DNA from 2 places in the Sulfurovum sp. TSL1 genome. Region 1 is predicted to be linked to the other one. Evidence: riboswitches for the same ligand, from Rfam matches in the RefSeq annotation. Region 1 holds a riboswitch; the other holds the start of a gene.
What was found. A riboswitch is a leader RNA that binds a small molecule or an ion and turns the genes downstream of it on or off. The one in region 1 is predicted to bind cyclic di-GMP.

Region 1 (8,670 bases):
TATGAGTGATGATATTCTTTTAAAAGAGGAGTTGACCGTTCAATGTTTGGCATATTGTACCCAAAATGAAATAAGGTGTGATGATGATTTTACGCCGCTATTATTTTCAAAACCCTCCTATGCCTCCAAATGTCACATTGTAGATCCCCGGGAGTTGCCTGCCAGAAAAGATTTTGAGAGTCAAGAGGGATTGGCTACATTGGTACATGCCATTGCACATATAGAGTATTCTGCCATCGATCTGGCATTGGATGCGGTCTATCGTTATCCTCAGATGCCCAGCGACTATAAAGTGGATTGGCTTGAAGTAGCCAGTGACGAGATACGGCACTTTCAAATGCTGCAGCGTCTGTTGGAAGAACTTGGATATACCTATGGGGATTTTCCTGTACACTGTGGACTGTTTGATGCGGCAGAGCATAGTGCAGAGAATATTTTGGACCGCATGGCGATCATTCCGCGTTACTATGAAGCATCAGGTCTGGATGTCAGTCCCCAGATCATTAAAAAACTGGACAACAAGCGTAAAAACCCCAATGTGAAAAAACTGATAGATGCGCTGCAACTCATTTATGATGAAGAGATAGACCATGTCTATAAGGGTGATAAATGGTTTAAATATCTTTGTAAAGAAGCAGGAAAGAAAGAAGGGAGCGAAGAAGAGGTCTATTTTGAGATACTTGAACGTTATAAATTGCTCTCGAAACACCGTCCCTATGTCAATGTGCAAGCAAGAAAAGAGGCAGGGTTCTCCTGTGCTGAGATCAAAAAACTGGGTGCGAAGGAGTGCTCTTGAGAGCATTTCTTGAAGCCATGTTCTTTGCACCAAGATGGTATCATTACCCTCTTATCCTGCTTCTGTTTCCTCTGTCTATTATCTATGGGGGCATCATGTCTCTGCGCAGAATGGTCATTTCCCCACAAGAGTTCGGCATCCCCATCATCTCTGTGGGGAATCTTATCGTTGGGGGGAGCGGAAAAACACCTTTTGTCATAGCACTTGCTTCAGGGCTTGAAGGTGCGGTGATCATCTCTCGGGGGTATGGCCGCAGAAGCAAAGGGCTGGTGGAGGTCAGCACTGAGGGGAAGATACTTGTCGATGTGACACAGAGCGGAGATGAACCTATGCTGATGGCACTGTCACTTCCTCATGCAAGTGTGATAGTCAGTGAAGACAGGGCTTTGGCCATCAAGTTAGCTAAAGAGAAAGGTGCCAAATGTATCATCCTGGATGATGGATTCAACCGTGTTGAGATCAAAAAGTTTGAAATTATCCTTGAGCCTGAACAGATCAAAAATTATCTTCCTTTCCCCTCAGGTGCGTTTAGGGAATTCTGGTTTAGTAAAAAGTATGCAGATATTGTGGCAAAAGAGGGAGAGGCATTTCATCGAAAAGTGGCATTTGAGAATCTTACACCCCAAATGGTACTGGTAACGGCTATATCAAATCCGCATAGACTTGATACCTATTTGCCCGAAGGAGTCGTCCATAAAGTCTATTTGGAAGACCATGCCTATTTTGAGGAAGAAAAACTCAAAATGCTCCTCTCTGACCATGAGGCCCAGAGCCTTCTTGTGACAGAAAAAGATGCAGTAAAAATGCAGGATTTTAAGTTACCTATCTCTGAAATGAAGTTAAAATTACAGATTCAAGAGACTATCTTCACTCAGGTAGATGAATATATAAAGGGATATCCAGAATGAAAAATAATATTAATGTTGTAAAAACGCTCCTTGATGCTTTACCGTTCATCAAAAAGTTTTCCAATGAAAAAATAGTCATTAAATATGGGGGGTCTGCCCAAACGAGTGATGCGCTCAAAGAGCAGTTTGCACAGGATATTGTACTTTTGCACCTTGTAGGGATGAAACCTATTATCGTACATGGCGGAGGTAAAAGTATTACAGATCTGCTTGCCAATTTAGGGGTAGATACGACATTCATAGATGGACAGCGGGTCACAACCAAAGAGGTAATGCGTATTGCAGAGATGGTATTGAGCGGTGAGATCAACAAAGAGATCGTCTCTTTGCTTGATAATCATGGGTCCAAAGCGATTGGAATCTCTGGAAAAGATGGCGGTTTTCTAAAGGGGATACCGAAAGATTTTGAAAAGTTCGGTTATACGGGTCTTATCGAACATGTCAATCCCGAGATCGTCAATAACATCATTGAAGACGGTGCGATACCTGTGATCGCCCCTATCGCAGGAAGCAGTACGATGGGACATCCCGGATTCAATATCAATGCGGATCTTGCAGCAAGCAAAATAGCCGTAGCCCTGCAAGCAAGAAAAGTACTTTTCCTCACAGACACGCCTGGTGTGTTGGATAAAGAGATGCAACTGATCACCAATCTGAGTATAGAAAAAACGGAAGCCCTCAAAGCAGATGGAACGATACACGGAGGTATGGTACCTAAAGTGGATGCCTGTATCGAAGCATTGCGTGGCGGAGTAAAAAAAGCACACATCATCGATGGCCGGGTAGAACACTCATTGCTCCTGGAGATTTTGACCAGTTCGGGTGTAGGGACCTGTATCGAACTCTAAGGTCGTACGATGGAAGTATCACCGGTAACAAAATGCAACAGTTAAAAATGCATTTAACACTAAAAAATAATAATTTTTTAAATTTTTTTAGAATTTAAGTTATTTTTCAAAGGTTAGTGTGTTATAATTATCTCATACGGTTATACTGTATTGAAAAAGCCAAGTTCATCGCGAGGTGGATACGGAAAGTTATGGGTCTCACGTAGATCGCCAGACTACCAATAGAGATATAAACTCATTCTATCTTTTAGAAAGTTTCATTTCTTCTATTACCTGAGTATTTTAGTGTTTGTTTGTCTCTATGATTTTATTAGTTGACATTCTTTTCCCTAAATCATTCTTCTCCTATTATCGTAGGGCAAATAGATACTAGATACTTAAGTTTACTTCATACCTGGATTCCCCCTAATTTCTTATAACCCTTAGCTTATTTAGCTATAATTATCATTCATATAAACAGTAGGATAATATAGATGCAATTTATTGAGACACGGGGAAATGACGGACAGAAACCTTCATCTGTACCATTTTCAGAAGCAATACTCAGCCCAAGTGCCAGTTTTGGTGGGCTATATGTACCCAAAGAACTCCCAATTTTAGATACAGAATTTTTAGAGGGACATCTCTCCAGCCATTATAAAACGCTGGCATTGGACTTTTTAGAAACATTTGGTATAGATATTGAAACAGAAGTACTGGTAGAAGCATTGAACAGATATGACGCTTTTGATGACCCTTCAAATCCTGTACCGCTTTCCCAGATCGAAGAGGACTGCTTTGTCTCTGAACTCTATCATGGGCCTACAAGAGCCTTTAAAGATATGGCCTTACAACCTTTCGGATATGTGTTAAGTAAATTGGCACAAAAAAGAGGTGAACATTACCTTATCATGGCAGCAACAAGTGGAGATACCGGTCCTGCTACTCTGGAGACATTTAAAGATCAGGAAGGTGTACAGGTAGCATGTCTTTACCCTGATGGCGGTACATCCGATGTGCAAAGACTTCAAATGGTCACGGAAGATGCTTCAAATCTGAAAGTGATCGGTGTGAAAGGTAATTTTGACGATACGCAAAATACGCTCAAAGATCTACTCGCCTCTGAAGACTTTAAGGCAGAATTGGAAGAGAGGCATATCAAACTTTCAGCAGCGAATTCTGTAAACTTTGGACGTATCATCTTCCAGATCATTTACCATCTCCACTCCTACCTGGAGTTGGTACGTAAAAAAAGCATTCAAATGGGTGAAAAGATCTATCTGGTTGTTCCGAGCGGTAACTTCGGTAATGCATTAGGTGCCTATTATGCCAAAAAAGCAGGTTTGCCGATAGAAAAGATCCTTATCTCATCCAATATCAATAACATTCTGACAGATTGGATCACCAAGGGTACCTATGATCTTACGACACGTACATTGATACAGACAGAATCACCTGCTATGGATATTTTGAAAAGTTCAAATGTCGAACGTATTATGTTTGACAAATTCGGTGCAGCACGTACCAAAGAACTGATGGAAGGATTGGCTAAAGACGGCAAGTATCAGCTGACTGCAGATGAACTTGCGTTGCTACGTGAAGATTTTGATGCCTCTTTCTCAGATGATGAAGAGTGTGAAGCTGTGGTAGGTGAATATGCAAAAAAAGGGTATATTATGGACCCGCATACAGCCACATGTATCAGAGCGTATAGAACTTTGAGAGAAAAAGATCTTAAAACAGTGGTTTACTCGACTGCGGAATGGACCAAGTTCAGCCCGTCCGTTTCAAAATCACTGGGACATGAAGTCAAAGATGATGTTGAAGCATTAAAATGGGTGAGTGCACATGCAAATGTATCCGTACCGCCTATGATACATGGGTTGTTCGAGAAACCTGTCATCCATTCGGTCATCGTTGAAAAAGAATCCATTAAAGGAGAGATGTTAAACTTTTTATAGTTTAGCATAACGTAATGTCCAGAAATCACTTGAGGTTTTTTTTATTATCCTATTTATGTTTGGAAACAGCCACTGCAAAGTCAGTGATAGATTGCAGGGTTATCACCGGCGGTATCGCTGAGTGTAACCCTTACGGGGCAAAATTTCTTAAAGCCAAAGAGATCGTGTATGATCTGAACAGACAAAAATTGATCAGGGCAAAAACGTTACCTGTGCCTGAAAAAAAGCGTTTTCTCAAAGTGGTTTCCGTAGAGGATATGATAGAACGGCATGTAAAAGTGCAAGAGTCTGTGCGTTTTAAAGGAAGTGAAAAAGCACCCATAAAGTATACAATGGAAGAGCCCATCGCTCAAGTCCTACTCGATGATAAGATAGAAGAGATAGAGACTTATGAAGCCCCTCCCCGCATAGAAAGAGAACTTTTAGAAACAATCGTACCTGAAGTACCAGAAAGACCCCAAATTATTTACGGTAAGTACAGGGTTGTAAGGGGCGATGCTCTGAGTAAGATCGCAAAGAAGTTTGGGTTAAAAACACAAGAGATTGCAAAAATGAACGGTATCAGGATCGGCTCTCCTTTGCGTGTCGGACAGAAACTAAAGCTCCCTTTTGAACAAAAGAGGATCGATGCAGTCTCTTCTGGCAATTACTTTATCAGGGAGGGAGATACGATCATTTCCATTGCCAAAAAGTTCAATCTTGAACCTGAAGACTTGATGGAATTTAATAAGATCAAACGCAGTGCGATCATACATGCAGGTAAAATGATAAGGCTTCCGCTTCCTCATATACTGGCGCATATAAAAACAGAGAAAAGGCTTCGTGTCACGGCAACTGCGTATACGTCACATGTAGGTCAGACAGACCGTACACCTTTCCTGGCAGCATGGAATAACCGTCTGCGTCCAGGCATGAAGATCATTGCAGTCTCTAGAGATATGATAAAAAAATATGGCATGCGCAATGGGACCAAAGTGCGTATCGGCGGATTACCAGGTTACTACACCGTACGCGACAAAATGAATAAACGCTACCAAAAACGTATCGATATCTATATGGGACTCGATAAAAGAAGAGCACTGCACTGGGGAAGACGCAGTGTCATGGTCTACTGGTAATTAAAGAGACTCGAAAATTTCCAAAACTTCCAGATATCTGTCACTTTTCTCTTCATACACCTTCTCAAGTACACTCAGTTCATCACTCAGCGCAGTCAAACCTTTTTCCTGGTAACACTCCGGATCCTGTAAACAGGCATTAAGCGCAGCTATCTGTTGCTCCAGAGCTTCGATCTCATCGGGTAAGGTATCATAATCCCTTTGTTCTTTATAGCTCAGTTTTGTCTGTTTTTTGGTACCGACCGGCACCTCTTTTTTTGCAGATGTTTTGACCTCTTGTTCGAGCGCATCAAGCTCTTTCATCTCTTTTTCTATCTCCAGGTACTCGGTATAGGTCTGATAAGACTCTTCAACCACACCATTTCCTTTAAAGATAAAGAGTTTCGAGGCTATCTTGTCTATGAAGTAACGGTCATGTGAGACAAAGAGTATGGCACCAGGAAAGTTGATGAGCTTTTCTTCCAGGATATTAATGGTCTGGATATCGAGATCATTGGTAGGTTCATCGAGGATGAGACAATCTACTTTTTTAGTCAGGAGCAATGCCAGTGCCACACGATTTTTCTCTCCGCCAGAGAGCATACCGACTTTTTTAGCCAGGAACTCTTTAGGGAAAAGAAACGATTTTAGATAGCCGTAGACGTGAAGATTGGCCCCCTGTACTTCTATATGGTCTCCCCCGTCGGGACAGAAGGTCTCAATGAGTGTTTTTTCATCGTCAAGCATCTCTCTGTGCTGGTCAAAATAACCTATGGAAAAGTCTCCCTGCTTGATGAGACCGCTCTGGGGTTTGATCCGACCAAGCATAAGTTTGAGTAGGGTCGACTTACCTGCACCGTTGATACCGACAATGGCTATTTTGTCTTTCTGAAGGATACGTGTACTAAAGTGTTCTATGAGTTTTTTCCCCGGAACCGAGTAGGAGATGTTCTCCAGTTCAAAAAGCATCTTTTTTCGTGATACCCCTTCATCACGGTTAAAATGTTTTTTTTCACGTTCAAGCTCTACCATCATCTTTCGGATGAGCGTAGGGTTCTTCTTCGCTTCATCACGCAGCTCAAAGACACGTTTTTTACGTCCCTGATTACGTTTTTCTCTGGCCCTTACACCTTTTGAGAGCCAGGCTTCCTCCTGTTTAAGCAGTCTGAGGAGGTTCTCGTGCCCTTTTTTCAAAGCATGCATCCGTGCTTCTTTTTGTTCGAGGTAGTTCATGTAACCCCCGGTATAGCTCACAAGCTGCTGGTTATCGACTTCTACCACACGCGTGGCTACAGTGTCGATGAAATGTCTGTCATGTGAGATAAAGAGCAGGGTGAAATTTCCTTTGAGAAGCATCTCTTCCAAGAACTCGACCATATAGACATCAAGGTGGTTGGTCGGCTCGTCAAGAAGCAGTACATCGGGTTTTTTGAGTATAAGGGATGCCAGGGCTACACGGCGCTGTTCACCTCCGGAAAGGGAGATTACAGGACGGTCTTCGTAGGCTTTGAGCTGAAACTCCTGCATGATACGTTCTATCTTGTCATCAAGGTTCCAGGCATTATGATGGTCCAGAAAAGAGGAGACTTTCTCCAGTTGTGCGAGGAGCTCTTCATTTTCAAAGTCTTCGGCCACTTTGAGACTCAGTGCATCATACGCCTCTTTGGCTTCTTTGAGTTCAGTCAGTTCATTGAATATCGCTTCTCTGACGGAAAGACCAGGGTCGAAGTGAGGCTGCTGCGCAAGCATCTCTACCTGTATCGCGCTGTTCACCACTCTTTTACCCTCAGTGGGTTCCTCTTCTCCCATGATGATCTTCATCAGCGTGGATTTTCCACAGCCGTTTTGACCCACGATCGTGACACGTTCACCCTCATCGAGGTGAAAATCAACCCCATTGAGAAGTAATTTGATGTCATATTGTTTTTTGATGTCAAAGAGGTCGATGAGTGCCACAATGGTTCCTTGTTGTATAATGATGCAATTATAGCAAATAGAGTGGCTTTTAAGGCTTGATTTGGTATATTTCACCATTATATACCAAGGAAATCCATGCTGGAAACCATTATTATCTTTTACTCTATCTACACCTTTATGAAACTCTATATCTCTGCGATGCAGATAGGGTATATCAATGAAGAAAAAAGAAAGACACCTGTACTGATGCCGGCAGACAAATACCTGACAGCAGGAAACTATGCAGTGGCTAACGGAAAACTTTCTCTTGTGACTGACTTTGTCGATTATCTGGTATTTATCTGGTGGGTCTTTGCAGGTTTTTCCTGGCTCTCATCGATGGTTCAAGTCGAAGGAGACATCATGCAGTCTGTTGTATTCCTGTTCGGTTTTGTTATAGTCAATTATCTGATAGGCCTCCCTTTTGAACTTTACCAGAAGTTCAAGATAGATGAAGCGTTCGGATTTAATAAAATGACGGCAAAAATGTATATGACTGACATGATCAAAACAAGCCTGTTGTTCTTCATTTTGGGCGGTGCGGTTTTTGCGCTTTTATCCTGGATCATACAGAGTTATGCAACATGGTGGATTTGGGGATTTGCAGCCATGTTCACTGTAGCAGTGATGGCTAATCTGTTGGCACCCACCTTTATGGCACTGTTCAATAAATTCTCTCCGCTTGATGAGGGAGAACTCAAAGAAAAGATCACGGCCATGATGAACGAGGCCGGGCTTAAGAGTGACGGTATCTTTGTCATGGATGCAAGTAAACGTGACAGTCGTCTGAATGCATTTTTCAGTGGATTGGGCAAGAGTAAACGTGTGGTTCTCTTTGACACCCTTTTAGAAAAACTCAATACCAAAGAGCTTCTTGCGGTACTGGGACATGAATTGGGACATTTCTCTCATGGAGATATCTGGAAAAATATCGGCTTGATGGGCGTACTTCTTTTCATCGCATTTTATCTCTTTGGACATTTGCCGGATGCACTCTTTACACAGATGGGTGTGGTTCCTGAGGCTGGCGTGCAGATCGCGATGTTCATGTTACTTCTGCCGCTTGTGAGTTTTGTCTTTACGCCGTTTATGTCGTATGTAAGCCGTCATAACGAGTATGCAGCC
Region 2 (8,670 bases), on a different contig from region 1:
TGAAAAAAGCCAGTATGATTTTGTCTCATTTATCTTCTCAACCTCAGTTTAAATCATTAAAACGGCAGGAGTGTTACCAAAAGTTTATCGATCTTCTTAGTCCCAAATGGCAAAAGGCCGTTGCCTTTGTCTATATCAAAGATGCGACACTCTTTATAGCGGTCACACACCCCGGTTTTAAAATGGAACTTAATTATAATAGAGATTTATTAAAAAGCCTATTAACAGAGCTGAACAAGCACGATGAAGCGTGTAAGATGATGCAGGCTGAAAAGGTTGTCGTCTTTCACAGCAAATATTATGCGATGCCTCAGGAAAAAGTCTCTTATGTGAGTGTACCCCATTATCATGAACGTGCCAAGGGAAATTTTGAAACACCTTCAGACAGAGAACTCAAAGAAAAATTCGAACGTATCAAAGCCATAGTCACATGCAATCAGTAATCCAAGATCTCCCTTCCTGTGCAGGCGTGTACCAGTATTTTGACGCAAACGGCAAACTGCTCTATGTAGGAAAGGCCAAAAACCTGAAAAACAGGGTCAAAAGCTATTGGCGTTTTTCTCCTGAATTCAAACCCAACCCTGCACAAAGTTCGCGCATCATCAAAATGCTCTATGAAGCAAGCAGAATTGAGTATATCGTCGTAGAGACGGAAGACGATGCCCTCATCTTGGAAAACTCGCTGATCAAACAGCTCAAACCCAAATACAACATTTTGCTTCGTGATGATAAAACTTACCCCTACATCTATATCGATGAATCTGTAGCCTACCCAAGGTTTGAGATCACCCGAAAGGTCATCAAAGGCAAGCAAATCACCTATTACGGCCCTTTTCCTACCGGAGGGAAAGCCCTACTTGATGCACTCTATGAAGTCTATCCGCTGGTACAGAAGAAGTCTTGTTTAAAAGAAGGAAAAGCCTGTCTCTTCTATCAGATCAAAAAATGTCTGGCCCCTTGTGAAGGGAAAGTGTCACCTGAAGCCTATGGTGAGATCGTCACCCAAGCCAAAACATCCATCGTCAAACGTAAAGATCTACTCTCCACCCTTGAAGAGAAGATGACAAACCTTGCCATCCAGGAACGTTATGAAGAAGCCGCTGCTATACGCGACAGCATCAATGCCATCTCTTCGCTCACGATCTCATCAAACATTGATTTTGCCAATGCCATGGACCTGGATATCTTTGCCATACTCAATGGGGATGAAAGAGGTGTGATCGTCAAGCTCTTTATGCGGGGAGGTAAGATCATCTCATCCGCATACTCTTACTTCAGGCATACCCATATTTTTGACGAAAATGAAGCGTATAAACAGGCCTTATTGGAATTCTATACCATCGACACCCCCCATACCGGTAAACAGATTCTTACGGCCCATATGTTTGAAGACTCGGCACAGGTGGCACATAGCCTTTCTGCCCGTTTTGACAAAAAAATAGAGATCCTTACCCCTCAGCGCGGTCCCAAAGCCAAACTGATCTCTTTGGCCCTGCAAAACTGCGAAGAGTTATTGCGTAAAACGCAGAGTGATACACTCATGGAACAAAAAATAGCAGATCTCTTTGACCTTTCTGTCATTCCTTACCGTATAGAAACTTTCGACAACTCTCATCTTATGGGAGCTGCTACAGTGGGCGGTATGGTGGTGTGGGATGAAGATAAATGGGATAAATCCGCATACCGACGGTATACACTGCATGAACGTGATGAGTATGGGCAGATGAAAGAGATGCTCTCCAGACGTATAGAGAACTTTAAAGAAGAACCTGCTCCGGACCTCTGGATACTTGATGGAGGACAGGCCAACCTCAATCTTGCAAAAGCCCTTCTCAAAGAAGCCCATGTCAATCTTGATGTCATAGCCATAGCTAAAGAAAAGCTCGATGCCAAGGCACACCGCGCGAAAGGTGCAGCCAAAGATATCCTCTATACCGCTCATGGCGTTCTTGAACTCAAAGCAAATGACAAACGTCTACACTGGATACAGCGCCAAAGAGATGAAGCACATCGTTATGCCATTACCTACCATCAGAACAAAAAACGTAAAGAAGATACACAAATTTCACTTCTCAATAAAAAAGGCATAGGCAAAGCAACAGTGAAAAAGTTGATCGATTATTTCGGGACATTTGAAGCCATAGAAAATGCATCTCATGAAGAAATAGAAAAAGTTACAAATAAGAAAATCTCTAACATTATTAAAAATTATAATCCATAAACAGACATTATTTAATATTTTTTACTAAAAAACTTCTTAATTCAATCTATTTTTAGTTTAGTTGTTATAGAGTTTTAGCAGCGGGTTATGTTTGCAGTATTGTTAGCCATAAGATTCTAGTGCATCTTATATGATACATAACGCTAAGTTAACAAGCTAAACTCATTGTGAAGTGAGGACAGAAAGCCATGGGTCTCATGAAGATTGCCAGGCTGCGAACAGTAGACTTCATGACTGTAAGTTTACTGAAACTACACTTCTTACACGTCACACTACAAAAAGGGGGGAGAATAATACAATGAATAGACCTGATCCAATTGATGAAGAGTATATCTTTGAAAAAGGCTTGATCGTTAGTTCTACAGATCTTAAAGGGATCATTACATACGCTAACAGAAAATTCTGTGAAATATCAGGATATACCAAAGAGGAACTCGTAGGCAAAAATCATAATATCGTCAGACATCCGGATATGCCAAAAGCAGCATTTCAAGAACTTTGGGACACGATACAGAGTGGCAAGGAGTGGACCGGTATCGTAAAAAATTTAAGAAAAGATGGCAGATATTATTGGGTTTATTCACATATTTCACCTATCATCCTTGATGGAGAGACCACCGGCTATACTGCAGCCAGAAGACCGGCATCGGAGACAGAGGTCACAGAAACCATTCCTATTTACAGGGATTTGTTAGAGAAAGAAAGTAAGTAAAAGAGGGGTTGTCAACAAAATGTACTATATATTAAATGAAACAAATCAAATTATCGCTGCTGATAAGAATCTATTGGAATTATGCGGGTTGTCGCATATAGATGCATTATCATTAAACATTGCATTAGGCGATACAAAATTTGATTTATCTGAAACAAAAATCACGATCACTACAGATCAAAATGAAAAAACGTTTCCTGTCTCCAAAACGTCTCTTTCAAGTATGCTTGGTCATATCACATTGGTTGAAATACAAGCAGAAGAAGAAAAAGCAGAAGAAAATGATCTATCGGTATTAACACTTGATGATACGGTAGAAAATATCGCTCCTCTTGATAGAGAGGAAACGGGTGAAGAAAAAGAAGTTGCTGTAGAAGACAGCGAACGCTTTGATCTTGTCATGGAAGAGGAAACAGAAAGTATCGCTCCTCTTGATACAGAGGAACCAAGCAAAGAACCTGAAGTTGCTATAGAAGACAACGAACTCTTTGATCTTGTTATGGAAGAAGAAACACAGAGCAGCATTGAGACGGTGGAAGAACCGCTCGATATCATGACCGAAGATACAGATATCCTTGACTTGGGATTGTCCGATAGAGAAGATGAAGTCATAATGGAGAAACCTGAAGCAGAGGATACTGCTGAAATTCTAATAGATCTGGATAAAGTATGTCAACAGATCGGTGTTTCTCATGAAGATTACAATACATTTCTCAATGAATATATCGATACGGCATTGGAACTTGAAACGGATCTACAGAGTGAAGAGAGCGCAACACGTTCCAATGCTGTTGCAACACTTTCCCATCTTGGCGAAGTATTACAATTGCCGGTTATCGGAGACCTCCTAAAAAGAATTGATGCAGCGCCTGCAGGTGAACAAAAAGCAACGGTCGAATCTTTTTACACAGCTCTCTCAAGAATCACTAAATCACCAAGCTCTCAAGCAGAACCTGAAATGGACCTCTTTGATACCCAAAAAGAGACTGAGCTAGACCTTTTTGATGTTGAAGAAAAAGAAAGTAAACCAGAAGTGATGATCAATGAAAAAGGCTTTGGTACTATTTCTCTTGAAGGTATTAAACCAATTCACTTTGACTTTCAACTTGAAGAAGCAGCCAATGACCTCTCTTTACCTGTAGAACTTATTGAAGAATTTGTAAATGATTTTATCGAACAGTGTCATAGTGAAACCAAGAATATGCTAAAAGCCTATGAAGAGGGTGATCTGGATGCCATTCAGAAGATAGGACATCTTCTTAAAGGCGCTGCAAGTAACCTTCGTATCAATCCATTAGCTGATACGCTCTATAAGATACAGTTTTGTGAAGACAGCAGTGATTTGGAAGCTTTGATCAAAGACTATTGGGGACACTTTTTGTCTTTCGAAATTCAAATAAATGCGCTAGCAAAATAAAAGGAAATAAACTATGACTATACGTAATAGACTTAAACTCATTGGTCTTGTGCCAATTTCTCTACTCATTTTACTTTCAAGTTATTTCTTTGTAACTTCATATGTAAACTATGAAAAGGCAAATGCACTCAAAACGACATTGATCAATAACGGTGCATTGGGCAAATCACTGATCGAAATAGGTAAAGAGAGTGGATTAACGGCCTTATATCTAGGCAGTGATAAGGAAATGTATGCAGATGCACTTATCAAACAGCGAGAGAAGTTAGATGAATCTTTTGAAAACCTAAAATATGAAGTTATCACAGACAAAAAAGTATATCTTCCTTTCCTGGTTACACTTTTGGAAGGAGAGAAAGCAAAACCATTAGACCCTTATACGCTGCTTGTGTCAAATATCGGTACACTTCCTGAAGAGAGGAAAAAGATAGATACTGCAAATATTGATTTCAAAACTGCCTTTTTTCAAACCTATAGAAACGGTTTATCGACGCCAACACTTGACAAGGTCCTTACACTGAAGAATTATCCGCTTGATACAGATATTTCAGAACTGATCGATATACTTGCACAAATTTATACAGCGACAGAGTACAGCGGACTTGAAAGAGGATTTATTTCATACTACATGACAAAAAAATCTTCTTTATCATTTGAGGAGATCGCTTTATGGGATGAGTTTAAAACAAAAGCGCATATTTTTGATATAAAACAGGTAGACAATAGTGCATTGCGTCAACAACTTGAAAAAGTCCTCTATAATGAGCATGCAAAAGAAGTGATGAATGACCTGGCACTTACATCATCTGCGATTCAAACAGATATCGATAACGGTGACTATGCAGAATCGGTTATGGACTGGTTTGCACTTCAAACACAGAAGATCGCTTTGCTTTCAAAAGCAGAACTTGTGGTTTCAAATGCTTTATGGAAAAAAAGTAACCTTTACCTTGATAAACAACTTTTACTTCTTGGTATCGCAGGTGCTATCTGGTTGCTGAGTTTTATTTTGGCATACCTCGGATACACAACTGCAAGAGATATTACTAGAAACATTAAAGAGCTTGAAGACGTACTTAACAAAGCTGTTGAAGAGATGAAAGCCAGCGATCAATACCTTGCATCAGACTCACATGCGATTGAAAATATTGATCTTGATACCCACGAAGGTACAAAAGAAGCCTATAAGTTCCTTGAGGACCTCGTTGAAACAGCAAAAGATGATAAACTCATTGCCCTACAGGCCAATGAAGCAAAATCTCTTTTCCTGGCAAACATGTCACATGAGATCCGTACACCGCTGAACGGTATTGTCGGTTTTACAGAAATATTACGTAGTACACACCTTACCGAAGAGCAAGAGGAATTCCTTGCAATCATTGATAAAAGTTCTGAAAACCTTCTGAGCATTATCAATAACATTCTTGACCTTTCAAAAATTGAAAGTAACAAGGTTGAGATTGAAAGTATCGTATTTGATGCAGCTGAAGAGTTCGAAAGTGCAGTGGAAACCTATGCAGTTGCTGCAACAGAAAAAAATATCGATATGAACTATTATATGGATCCAACGATCTCTGCAAAACTCAAAGGGGATCCAACAAAGATCAAAGAGATCATTATCAACCTTCTTTCCAATGCCGTCAAATTTACAAGTTACGGTGGAGAGGTGAACCTTGATATCGTAAAAGAGACAGATGAAAATGGTGTGAACAGAGTTAAATTTACGGTAAGAGATAATGGTATCGGTATGACAAAAGACCAACAGTCACGTATTTTTGATGCATTCTCACAAGCGGATGTATCGGTGACAAGAAAATATGGTGGTACAGGTCTTGGTCTTACTATTTCCAGTCAATTCGTTGAACTGATGGGTGGAAAACTGGAGCTTGAAAGTGCGAAAGACCATGGTACATCATTCTTCTTCTCATTGCCGTTAGAAGAGGTTGCATCTACTGAAGTTAATTATGAAAATGCATTTACCGATCTTGTTATAGGTAAATACGAGCAAGATATTCCGACAAAACTCGACACCAATCTGGAAAAATGGTTTGAATACTTTGGACCAACGGTTAAACATTTTGAATCCATAGCTGAACTCAAAGAGCTTGATTATAATGATACGTGTAAGAACTACTGGATCGATATTGACAAAGCAAGACAGAACATACTGGATGCTATCCATAATATGGATAAATCAAAACTTATTGTTATTGCGAATGTCACAAGCCGTAATAAGGTTGAAGAGCTGGGTATTGATCAAAGTCGTGTTCTCTTTAAACCGGTTACACTCAGTAAACTCAAAACCGTCTTAAACAATACAGCGACTGTAGCACCTCAGCGTATTGAAGAAGCAGCAGCAACACAACAGACCAAGTTTGATGCCAAAGTATTGGTGACTGAAGACAATATCATTAACCAGAAACTTATTAGACGTATACTTGAAGAGCATGGTATCACAGTGGATATTGCAAACAACGGTCTTGAATCATTTGAAAAACGTAGAAGTGGTGACTATGATCTTCTCTTTATGGATATTCAAATGCCTGTGATGGATGGTATTGAAGCAACACATGAGATCCTTGACTATGAAGAAGATGAAGAGTTAGCGCATATCCCGATCGTAGCCTTAACAGCCAATGCACTTAAAGGTGACAGAGAGAGGTTCTTAAGTGAGGGTATGGATGAGTATATCACCAAGCCAATTGAAACGACAGAGTTACTTTATATCCTTAACAAGTTCTTATCAGACAAGGCAAGTAACGAGACTGTAGAATCTGTCAAGAGAGAAGAGGACGTTATAGAAGATGTGGTTGCAACACCTGAAGAAAGTATCACTCCAGTCGCTGAAATCTCTGATGAGCCAGAACTCACTCTCGAAGAGCCAATGGCAGACCTCACGGAGACACCAAAAGAGGCAAAGATCCTTATTGCTAAAAAATTCTTATTGACTCGTAGAGTTCTTGCAAAAGTCCTGGAAAATCTAGGGCACGACTATGATACATTGGATGATATGGATATGCTGGAAAGCAGATTGGCATCAGGTGACTATGATATACTCTTTACAGATACCGACCTGGTAACGGAGAGTATCAGCCGCTCTAATGGAAATGTAGCTATAATTTCATCAAGCAATACAAATGTCTCTCAAGAAGTAAGTGTACAAAAAGGTGAAACCATCTCAAATACAGCTTCTAAAGAAGAGATAGAAAACATAATAACGAAGTATAGAGGATAAGAAACATGGCATTAAAAGTACTTGTTGTTGATGATGACTTCATCAACAGAAAGCTCCTACAGACTCTTTTAAAGAAGAATCCAAAAGTAATAGACATTATTGAGGCAGAAAACGGGTCTGACGCCTTAGATAAAATGAAAAAAGATCCTACTATCAATATCATACTGTTAGATATCATGATGCCTGTTGTGGATGGGATAGAATTTCTCAAGATCTTTAGATCTGATATGAATAATGCACATGTGCCTGTCATTGTACTCTCTACGGATGATACACGTAAAACGGAAGTGTATGACAACGGCGCAAACGACTTCTTACGTAAACCCGTGATGCAAGACAATCTCTATGAAAAATTAGACCAGTGGGCAGGCTAACTGATCTCTTAAAACAATAATTTGACCAGCCTTTCGGCCGGTCAAACTGTAGAAAAAAGCTTACTATTTTACAAATATTTCTTTCAATACTTCTTCAATACGAGAAACCCCAATGATTTTTACATTATGCTTTACTTCATCAGGAATATCCTCTAAGTCACGTTCATAGTTCTTCATCGGAATGAGTGCCTTTTCAACCCCTGCTTTATATGCAGCGATCAATTTTTCTTTGAGCCCGCCTATAGGCAATACCTTTCCTGTCAGTGTAACTTCACCTGTCATTGCAACCTTATTGTCTATCTTTTGCTCGCTTAAAATAGAAGCGATGGCACTTACCATAGCAATACCGGCACTGGGACCATCTTTCGGAGTTGCTCCCTCAGGCACATGGATATGAAGGTCATAACGCTTATAGACTTCGCTTGCATCCACTGCGATACGCTCTTCTCTCTCTTTGGCACTGTGAGGAATGATGGAAGGAGAGATAGGAAGCTCTCCATTGTCTATCAGTATCTTCACCACAGAATGTGCGATACGGACAGACTCTTTCATCACATCGCCTAAACTACCCGTTGGCTGTAAGGCACCCTTACCTTTGATCTTGATAGCTTCTATGGTTAAAACATCCCCTCCCACTGCCGTCCAAGCCAATCCGCTGACAACTCCGACTTGAGGCTTACTGTCTACCAAAGAGATCTCGAAGACTTTTTT

Region 2: another riboswitch for cyclic di-GMP. It lies ahead of LDM98_RS06195 (PAS domain S-box protein); the one in region 1 lies ahead of thrC (threonine synthase).

Annotation. Positions count from the first base shown of each region.
Region 1 covers NZ_BPFI01000004.1:60,020-68,689, forward strand. The annotation lists gene LDM98_RS11435 (ferritin-like domain-containing protein) at 1-796, shown strand, start outside; gene LDM98_RS11440 (tetraacyldisaccharide 4'-kinase) at 787-1,704, shown strand; gene argB (acetylglutamate kinase) at 1,701-2,552, shown strand; cyclic di-GMP riboswitch class I at 2,701-2,775, shown strand; gene thrC (threonine synthase) at 3,026-4,492, shown strand; gene LDM98_RS11455 (LysM peptidoglycan-binding domain-containing protein) at 4,552-5,610, shown strand; gene abc-f (ribosomal protection-like ABC-F family protein) at 5,611-7,545, opposite strand; gene LDM98_RS11465 (M48 family metallopeptidase) at 7,642-8,670, shown strand, end outside.
Region 2 covers NZ_BPFI01000001.1:1,264,882-1,273,551, forward strand. The annotation lists gene LDM98_RS06185 (DciA family protein) at 1-443, shown strand, start outside; gene uvrC (excinuclease ABC subunit UvrC) at 431-2,221, shown strand; cyclic di-GMP riboswitch class I at 2,367-2,441, shown strand; gene LDM98_RS06195 (PAS domain S-box protein) at 2,520-2,933, shown strand; gene LDM98_RS06200 (Hpt domain-containing protein) at 2,953-4,350, shown strand; gene LDM98_RS06205 (ATP-binding protein) at 4,364-7,585, shown strand; gene LDM98_RS06210 (PleD family two-component system response regulator) at 7,591-7,959, shown strand; gene lon (endopeptidase La) at 8,023-8,670, opposite strand, start outside.